Regions from separate parts of the Vallitalea pronyensis genome, predicted to be linked through region 3. Evidence: predicted binding sites of a transcription regulator. Region 3 holds the regulator's gene; each other region holds the start of a gene.
The links. The regulator NrdR, encoded in region 3, represses ribonucleotide reductase genes. The targets are predictions, from matches to a motif close to CACAANATNTTGTG.
Positions count from the first base shown of each region.

Region 1 (3,298 bases), 430 kb from region 3:
GTAAAAGCGGCTCTTAAACTGTTAAACTCCTCTTTGTTCAGAGCACCTTTTTGGTTATCCTCCAGAATGCCTTCAATGGCTAACTGATAGCTCACATTAGCGCCTATGCTGATACGTGTTTGCTCTTGGGCTTTTACAGTAGCATCATATACCAATAAACCCGCTAGAACAAAATTAGCAATGATTAAAAAGATAATTCCTAGCAAAAACGTCTTGCCTTTTTTGTTTTTTATGTATTTTAATGCTCTTTTAATAAAATACATGCGTGATAAACCTCCCTTTCAAGAATAGCTTCATCTTACCAAATAATTCTAGTTGGAATTATGGGTTGATTATGGGAAATTATGTTATTTATTTTCAAAAATATCTTGATATATGTGTTACATGAGGTATCGCTAACCATAAAATGCAGTCATAAAAAGAAGCTATCTCAGCAGATAGCTTCTTTCCTATTATCTTACTACAGTACAGTTAGGATGAAGGTTCTTTCTTTTTATCCATAACAGTCCATGTATAACCATGGTCTACGTAATCTTCACAGAATTTGAACCCCAACTTATGAAATAACTGTCTTGCAGGCTTATTTTTTTCACTGGTTTCAATATGAATGCGCTGAAATCCGCCTTCTGTGAATAAGTATTCCAAAACAATTTGACAACTTTTATAAGCGATGCCCTTTCGCCAATAGGTTCTATCCCCTATGACTATCCCCATTTCTGCTTGATTCTTTTCTTTATCAAACCCAAAGAGGTTAATAAAACCAATGGGGCGATCTTCTGTGTTCGTTATTATAAAATACCGATACCGGTTCAACCGTTTATTCTTATTCATCACTTCATGAGAAAACATACGGCAGTAAGTCTTACACTCCTTTAAAAGCGATGGGCTATTATGAGGTATGGGACGAGGATCAAACCGATTGATTTCCTGATCAATCCACCATGCAAATAATGTAACAACATCCTCATCTTTGATATCTCTAATTTGTATATCATCATTCGTATAATAGATCATATCCTTTTCCCCCTTTGTCTTACATGCGCGGATAGCACCCCTTTAGTTAGAGGATTCTTCTATTTAGTTTATCAGATTGGAAAACACATGTCTACAAAAATGCCTGAAGGATAATACTTATTAATAGCAAATAAGCATCCAATAATAAAACTGGTACTATAGTCTTGTTTTATTGACACCTATTACAATTGCTGATACAATATATTGTGTTATCTCAAGAACCAAACTACTACATCATGTATGTTCATACTCACTATATGCATCACACATCAGGACAATTTACCTACTAAGTGTGTCAAATATAGTGATTTCTAAACACAAGATGTTTTTTATAAAGTAGTGATTATGTACTCCATGTAATCTATCAGCGTATATTTATGCATAGATTTATCTCATACATAGGATTAAACAAAATCTATAAGACACGAGAACTTATGACAACACTTTTCGTGCCTCAAGTGAAAGGAATGGAACTATGTTAAAAGTACTTAAAAGAAACGGGTCAATTGTCAATTTTGATGTGAATAAGATTATAACGGCCATTAGCTTATCCATGGCAGAAACAAAAGCAGATGTTGACTCAGACCTGGCGAAAACCATTGGCGAACGTGTGGAAGCTACATTACGCACTTATGAGCACCAGATATCTGTTGAAGATATTCAAGACCTTGTTGAAGAAATGCTCATGGAATCCCCAAGAAAAGATGCTGCAAAACGGTATATCCTTTATCGTTATGAGCGTGATAAAAATAGAGACCGTCGTAAAAAACGCACAGATGGCCGTTTGTTATCCCATGAATTTATCAGCCGCTATAAACATCGTCCCAACCCTATGAAACAATTAGGAAATTTCGTTTATTATCGTACGTATTCAAGATGGTTATCCGATGAAAAACGTCGTGAATATTGGTGGGAAACTGTTCGACGGGCTGTTGAATATAACTGTAGTCTTGTCCCTACTACGAAAGCAGAAGCAGAAAAACTATACGATAACATCTTTCACTTAAGACAGTTTTTATCTGGTAGAACTTTCTGGGTGGGTAACACAGATGTAGCAAAAAATTATCCCATGTCCAATTATAACTGCTCCTTTACCGTTATTGATGATTTTGACAGCTTTAAAGACTTGTTTTATATGCTCATGATTGGTTCCGGTGTGGGTATCCGTATTTTAAAAGATGATGTTAACCGCTTGCCTAAGATACGCACAAGTTTTGATATTATTCATGAAGACTATACACCAACACCTATGCACCTTAGAGAAGATAGTACAAGCTTGGAATTCAGTCATAATAACACGGTTAAAATTATTATTGGGGATAGCAAGGAAGGATGGGTTCAAGCACTTGACTTCTACCTGAAAGTATTATATAGCAATGAATACCGCAAAATCAATACCGTGATCATTAATTATAATCACGTAAGACCAAAAGGTGAAAAGCTTAAGACATTCGGAGGAACAGCAAGTGGACATCAGAGTCTTAAAAACATGTTTATTAAAATAACCAGCATCATTAAAAAACGGGGTGTTTTAAACAACGAAGATTATGTGAAACTCTTACCCATTGATTGTTTGGATATCGCTAACATCGTTGGTGAAAATGTGGTTGTTGGTGGTGTTCGTAGGACCGCTGAAATCGTACTTGTTGACCCAGATGACAAGGAAGCTATTGAAGCTAAAAGTCATCTCTATAAACAGATTGACGGTCAATGGATTGTGGATGAAGACATTATTCACCGTCAAATGAGTAATAATTCCATTTACTATCGAGAAAAACCATCAAGAGAACAGCTTCATTGGCAAATAGAGCAAATGCGCTATTCTGGTGAACCGGGCTGGGTTAATGAATCTGCCGGACTCAAGCGTCGACCAAATATGAATGGTGTCAATCCTTGTGGTGAAATCCTTCTTGATTCAAAAGGCCTATGCAACCTGACAACCATCAATGTCTTTGCCTTTGTGAAAGACGATAATACCCTTGATTTTGATGGCTTATTTGAAGCTCAAAAGCTATCTGCTCGAGCCGGTTACCGTATGACTTGCACAGACCTTGAAATTCCCCGTTGGAATTATATTCAAAAACGTGACAAGCTTCTAGGCTGTTCCCTTACAGGATGGCAGGACCTGGTGAACGCTACAGCCCTATCCAAAAAAGAGCAAGGAAAGCTGCTACGTGAATTACGTACCATTGCTAAAATGGCTGCTAAGGATTATGCTAATGAAATTGGAGAAAATATACCTTTACTGGTAACAACGGTGAAACCGGAAGGTACATTAAGTCAA
Region 1 covers NZ_CP058649.1:3,628,777-3,632,074, forward strand. The annotation lists gene HZI73_RS15310 (ABC transporter permease) at 1-263, opposite strand, end outside; gene HZI73_RS15315 (GNAT family N-acetyltransferase) at 472-1,014, opposite strand; gene nrdJ (ribonucleoside-triphosphate reductase, adenosylcobalamin-dependent) at 1,490-3,298, shown strand, end outside.
Region 1: nrdJ (ribonucleoside-triphosphate reductase, adenosylcobalamin-dependent) is a predicted target of NrdR. The motif match lies at 1,210-1,223, and genes of this name have one in related genera.

Region 2 (3,298 bases), 1.9 Mb from region 3:
TATACACTTCACCTGCAATATAACCATGGGTTTTGCACACGGAGTAAGTTGGTGACATGGTATAATAAGGCAATGTGTAATTCTCTGCTATGGTGCGTACAAGGTTAGCTGCTGCTTTCCAATCGGGTAATTTCTCACCTAAGAAGGCATGGAATACTGTACCTGATGTATATTTGTTTTGGAACTCATCCTGTAAATCAAGGGCATCAAAAACATCCACGGTATAACTAACTGGTAAATGCGTACTGTTTGTGTAATAAGGTGTTTCCCCTTCACTTGCAGCCGATTGGATATCATTGTAACGCTTTTTATCATGTTTTGCTAAGCGATAGCTGGTTGACTCAGCTGGTGTGGCTTCTAAGTTATAGAGATCACCATATAATTCTTGATAATCCGATAAGCGATTACGCATATGGTCCAGCACATCAAGAGCAAAAGCTCTGGCTTTATCATCTGTTAAATCTTGTTGTAACCACTTAGCATTACGTGTAGCTTCATTCATACCCACTAAGCCAATGGTTGAAAAATGGCTGCTGAAACTACCAAGGTACTTTTTAGTATAAGGGTATAGGCCTTCCTTCAATAATTTGGTGATTACATCTCTTTTTATTTTCAATGAACGAGCAGATATATCCATCATATGATCAAGACGCTCGTAGAATTCTTCCTCATTATGGGATAAATAAGCAATCCGAGGCATGTTGATGGTTACAACCCCAACAGAACCTGTGCTTTCACCTGAGCCAAAAAAACCGCCTTGTTTCTTGCGTAATTCTCTTAAATCAAGACGTAGACGACAACACATACTTCGAATATCACTTGGTTCCATATCACTGTTAACGTAATTGCTGAAATATGGTGTACCGTATTTTGCTGTCATTTCAAATAAGAGTTTATTATTTTCTGTTTCATCCCAATTAAAATCTTTTGTAATGGAATACGTTGGAATTGGATATTGGAAACCACGACCATTGGCATCACCTTCAATCATAATCTCAATAAATGCCTTGTTAATCATATCCATCTCTGCTTGACAATCACCGAATGTAAAGTCTTGCTCTACACCCGATACAATGGCTGGTAAATGGGCTAAATCATCTGGTACCATCCAATCCAAAGTAATATTAGAAAAGGGTGATTGTGTTCCCCAACGACTAGGTGTATTCACACCGAACACAAAGGATTGAATACATTGTTTTGTCTCTTTATAAGAAAGATTATCCACTTTGACAAATGGTGCTAAATAGGTGTCAAAAGATGAAAAAGCTTGTGCCCCTGCCCATTCATTCTGCATAATACCTAAGAAGTTAACCATTTGATTACAGAGTGTTGATAAATGGCTTGCTGGTGCTGATGTAATCTTACCAGGTATGCCACCTAAACCTTCTTCTATTAACTGTTTTAATGACCAACCTGCACAGTAGCCTGTTAACATGGATAAGTCATGAATATGTAAATCTCCATTACGATGGGCTTTTGCAATTTCCCCATCATAAATTTCTGATAACCAATAATTAGCTGTTATTGCACCTGAATTATGTAAGATAAGTCCTCCAACAGAATATGTAACGGTAGAATTTTCCTTCACACGCCAATCTTCTTCTTTCACATAGCTGTTGACAATGTCTTTGTAATCCAATATGGTAGATTTCATGTTACGAATCTTTTCTCTTTGCTTACGGTATAAGATATAAGCCTTTGCTACATCCGTATATCCCGTTTGTTCAAGGGTATTTTCAACACTATCTTGAATATCCTCAACGGTAATCTTGTTTTCTTCAATTTTACTCTGAAAATCGGATGTTACTCTCAATACCAAAATGTCTAATATGTCGTCCGTAAATACCTTATCTGTAGCTCGGAATGCCTTTGTGATGGCTTCCTTAATCTTACCTAAATTGAACTGACTAACCTTTCCGTCTCGTTTTACAACCTCAAACATGCATTGTGCTCCTCTCTATTGGCAATTACTAATAATATACCACAATTCACCAACAGGGTCAATATAAAAAACACTATATAATGTGTTATGCTCATAGCAAAACACAACATATGGTGTTTTTCTTTTAGTCTAAAGTACCTATAAAAAAATAATTTATAAGGCTTTTTATCCATTTTTCTACAAAATTCAACCCATTAGCCTTACAAAATACCACAGCATATTGTATTTTTAAAATTACCTATTGACACAATATATTGTGGTATTTTTTTATTCCCTACAACAAACCATGTCTTTCAGAGAAAAACACTCATGAAAGCTCCATGACTTTCTTCCATTCACCATATAACCGTTCATCAACATAAGCTTCAATGTAAGTCCCATCATTTTCATAAGATTCATGAACAATTTGCCCATTAGTACGAATTTGATTCAGTAATGTACCTTGAGCATAGGGTATGGTGGATTTTAATAACATCTTATCTTCTTGAATCTTTTTTTCTATAGCCTCTAACAATGTGTCAAGACCTGTACCTTCTTTGGCTGAAATCTCCACCGTTTTAAAAGCTTTGTCATCGGTTAGGTACTTTTCTGCACATTGATCCATTTTATTAAAGGCTGTGATAACAGGTTTTCCTGTTGCACCTAATCTATCTAAAGTTTCATAGACAACTTGAATATGCTTTTCTGCCTGCTCATTGGATGTATCCACGATATGCAATAACATATCTGCTACAACTGCCTCTTCTAAGGTTGAATGAAAGGCTTTTATCAGATGATGAGGTAATTTACGAATAAAACCAACCGTATCGGTCATAAAAACCTCTGTACCATTGGGTAACACCAGTTGTCTGGTGGTTGGATCTAGTGTGGCAAATAACTTATCCTCTGATAACACATCAGCATCTGTTAAAGCATTAATTAAAGTGGATTTCCCTGCATTGGTGTAACCCACAATGGCGATGCGCAGCTTGCCTTGTTTCTTTCTTCGCTGACGAATAAGGTCACGGTGATGTTTTACCTCGGATAACTCTTTACGCAGTTGGGACATCCTTTTTCTAATATGTCGCCGGTCCGTTTCCAATTTTTTCTCACCTGGACCTCTTGTACCAATGCCGCCACCCAGTCTTGATAAAGATGTTCCAAGACCAATTAACCGGGAGCTTCGATACTGCAACTGAGCAAGTTCTACTTGAATAATACCTTCTCGCGTATGGGCATGCTTGGCAAATATATCAAGAATCAACATGGTTCGATCGATGACTTTACAATCTAATATCTCTTCAAGATTCTTTAATTGAGCTGGTGATAATTCATCATCACATATGATACCTACAGCTCCTAAAGTCTTAACTGCCA
Region 2 covers NZ_CP058649.1:5,072,097-5,075,394, forward strand. The annotation lists gene HZI73_RS21100 (ribonucleoside triphosphate reductase) at 1-1,942, opposite strand, end outside; gene hflX (GTPase HflX) at 2,250-3,298, opposite strand, start outside.
Region 2: HZI73_RS21100 (ribonucleoside triphosphate reductase) is a predicted target of NrdR. The motif match lies at 2,188-2,201, and genes of this name have one in related genera.

Region 3 (3,298 bases):
ATGACTCTTTTTTTTACGACTTCTGATGATTCAGGCTTTTTCTCTTGATTAAGATCTTCTAATTTAAGACTAGTTGCTTCCACATGAAGATCAATACGATCTAAAAGAGGTCCTGAGATCTTCCCCATGTACCTTTTTATTTGCAGTGGCGTACAAGTACATCTATCTATGTCTGGATAGTGCCCGCATTTGCACGGATTCATACTTGAAACCAACATAAAATTAGCCGGATAAGTAAGGGTAGCATTCACTCTTGATATGGTTACTTCCCCATCTTCTAATGGTTGTCGCATCACTTCTAATACATTCTTACTAAACTCTGGCATCTCATCCAAAAAGAGCACACCATGATGGGATAGACTTATTTCACCTGGTTTTGGAATTCGCCCACCACCTGTTAAAGCAGAATTGGATATGGTATGATGTGGCGAGCGAAAAGGTCTTTTTGTTATAAGGGCTTGACCTTTTTTTAACAATCCTGCAACACTATAGATTTTTGTAATTTCAATACTTTCTTCAAAAGTCAAGTCTGGTAATATTGTAGGTAATCGCTTGGCCATCATGGTTTTTCCTGACCCCGGTGGACCAATCATTAATATATTATGCGCCCCTGCTGCTGCAATCTCCAGAGCCCGTCTTACATTCTCTTGTCCTTTTATATCACTGAAATCTATGGTAGGTTGATTCTTTTCAGAATTTATAAATAATCTGTTTACATCTATTTTTGTTGGTTCAATTTTCACATCTTGATTAAGCAGTTTAACGACTTCCTTCAGATGGCTAACCCCAATAATATCTATTCCTTCAACAACTGCTCCTTCTTCTACATTTTCAGCAGGTATAATGCATCTTTTAAATCCATTTTTAAACGCACAATAAACAATTGGCAATATACCGTTAATTTTCTGTATCTCTCCATTAAGGGATAGTTCTCCAAGAATAAGTGTTTTTTCTAATGCCTTTTCTTCCACTAATTCCATGCAAGCTAGAATACCTATTGCAATGGGCAAATCAAATGCAGGACCTTCTTTTCTAACGTCAGCAGGTGCCAGATTAACCGTAATTCTTTTACATGGAAATTCATAATCAGAGTTATTAATGGATGTACGTACCCTCTCCACCGATTCCTTCACAGCCGAATCAGGCAACCCCACTAAATCTAATTTGGGAAACCCATTGGAAAGATCCACCTCCACACCTACCACATAGCCATCTATTCCCATAATAGCCGCGCTATATACTCGTCTAAACATGCTATTTCCCCCTAGTCCGTCTAAATCTTTATCCTTTTCTAGATTTTAGATTACTTTTTATCATTTAGCTATTTTGATTAGTATATCATAAAATAGTCACATTATTAATAAAAAATTTGTTTTTATGGGAAATAATGACGAATTATAGGAGTTTATTAACATAAAAACCATACAACATCCTTATACCTTCAAAACTGTTCATCCCCTTGACTAGCAAAGCAACAACATAAAAGAGTATTCGTATGTTATATGGTTTTGTTAGTAAAACACCATTTTTTGTTAATTAAATAACAACATTTATATAGGTCAACACCTATTTATCTTTCAGAATCTTCTTCAACTCGTCCATAAAAGTGTTAATATCTTTGAATTCACGGTAAATGGAAGCAAATCGAACATAGGCCACTTCATCCAGATGTTTGAGTTTTTCCATGACTTTTTCTCCGATTAGTTTACTCTTTATTTCTTTCTTTAATGAATTGTATAGGCTATTTTCTATTTCATCCACTAAAGCTTCTATTTCTTTCATTGAAACAGGTCTTTTATGACATGACCTGACAACACCGTTCATAATCTTATTTCGATTATAGGGCTCTCTTGTCTTATCCTTTTTAATGACTACCAATGGAATGGTTTCAATCTTTTCATATGTTGTAAAACGTTTTCCACAAGCTTCACATTGTCTTCTTCTTCGTATTAAATTATTCTCATCTGAAGGTCTTGAATCAACAACCTTCGTATTATCTTCATGACAAAACGGACATCTCATGCTATATCTCCCCACTTTATTAAATAATCATTACTCATTGACTTGTTACTCTCCCAAACGAACACTAAACCCTGTATCCATATAATATAGGTATGATTTTTTCATAACGTTTAACATATTCACTGAATAGAATTGTGCCATTTTTTTAATAGTCCCATTATAAAATAAAAGTCAGAAAAGGTCAATAAAAAACATAACCTATTCTGACAATTATTCTTTGTTTAACTTATATTGGTGGAGAGATTAACCCTCTAATACTCCGAATCAACTAAAGATTTTTCAACATCTACATCCACTAGAATAATATCTTCACCGATTTTTTTAATACTGTCCCAAGGCACTTGATATTCTTTGCCTCTACCGAACATGCCAAATAATTTGGCTGGTCCTGGAACAATTATTTTGAGTAACTTTCCTTCATCTAAGTCCACCTCTACATCGCTGATGAATCCCAATCGAATACCATCACCCGAATTAATAACTTCTTTCTGCTTCATATCATATATTCTAACCATCTATTATTTCCCCCTAGAGCAGTCCTTATATACGGATTCACTAATTTAGATATCGTTTCATATGCCTTATAGCTGATTTTTCCAAACGTGAAACTTGTGCTTGTGAAATACTGATTTCACTGGCTACTTCCATCTGTGTCTTACCTTCAAAAAATCTTAGCTTTAGTATATTATACTCTCTTCGTGGAAGTTTCTTCATGGCTTCACCAAGAGCAATGGACCTTACCCATGTCTCTTCTTTGTTTTTCTTATCGCTCACTTGGTCCATTATATATAAGGAGTCACCGCCATCGTTATAGACGGGTTCAAATAATGATACAGGGTCTTGTATTGCATCTAGAGCAAATACAACATCTTCTTTTTTCATGTCTAACTCTTTTGAAATCTCCATAATGGTGGGTTCTTTATTATTTTGTCTTAAGAGTCTTTCTTTGGCTTGAAGGGCTTTATACGCTGTATCTCTTAGAGATCTGCTGACACGAATACTATTATTATCTCTTAGATAACGTCTTATTTCCCCAATTATCATTGGTACGGCATACGTTGAAAACTTAACATTTTGAGTTATATCAAAATTATCTATTGCTTTAATGAGTCCGACACAACCCACTTGGAATAAATCATCTACCATTTCCCCTGAGTTACTAAATCGTTGAATAACACTTAAAACAAGTCTCAAATTACCATGAATGTAAGCATCTCTTGCTTCTAGATCCCCATCAAGAATCTTATCAAACAACACTTTCTTTTCATCATTTTTT
Region 3 covers NZ_CP058649.1:3,198,557-3,201,854, reverse strand. The annotation lists gene HZI73_RS13370 (YifB family Mg chelatase-like AAA ATPase) at 1-1,253, opposite strand, end outside; gene nrdR (transcriptional regulator NrdR) at 1,567-2,022, opposite strand; gene HZI73_RS13360 (YlmC/YmxH family sporulation protein) at 2,274-2,537, opposite strand; gene sigG (RNA polymerase sporulation sigma factor SigG) at 2,578-3,298, opposite strand, start outside.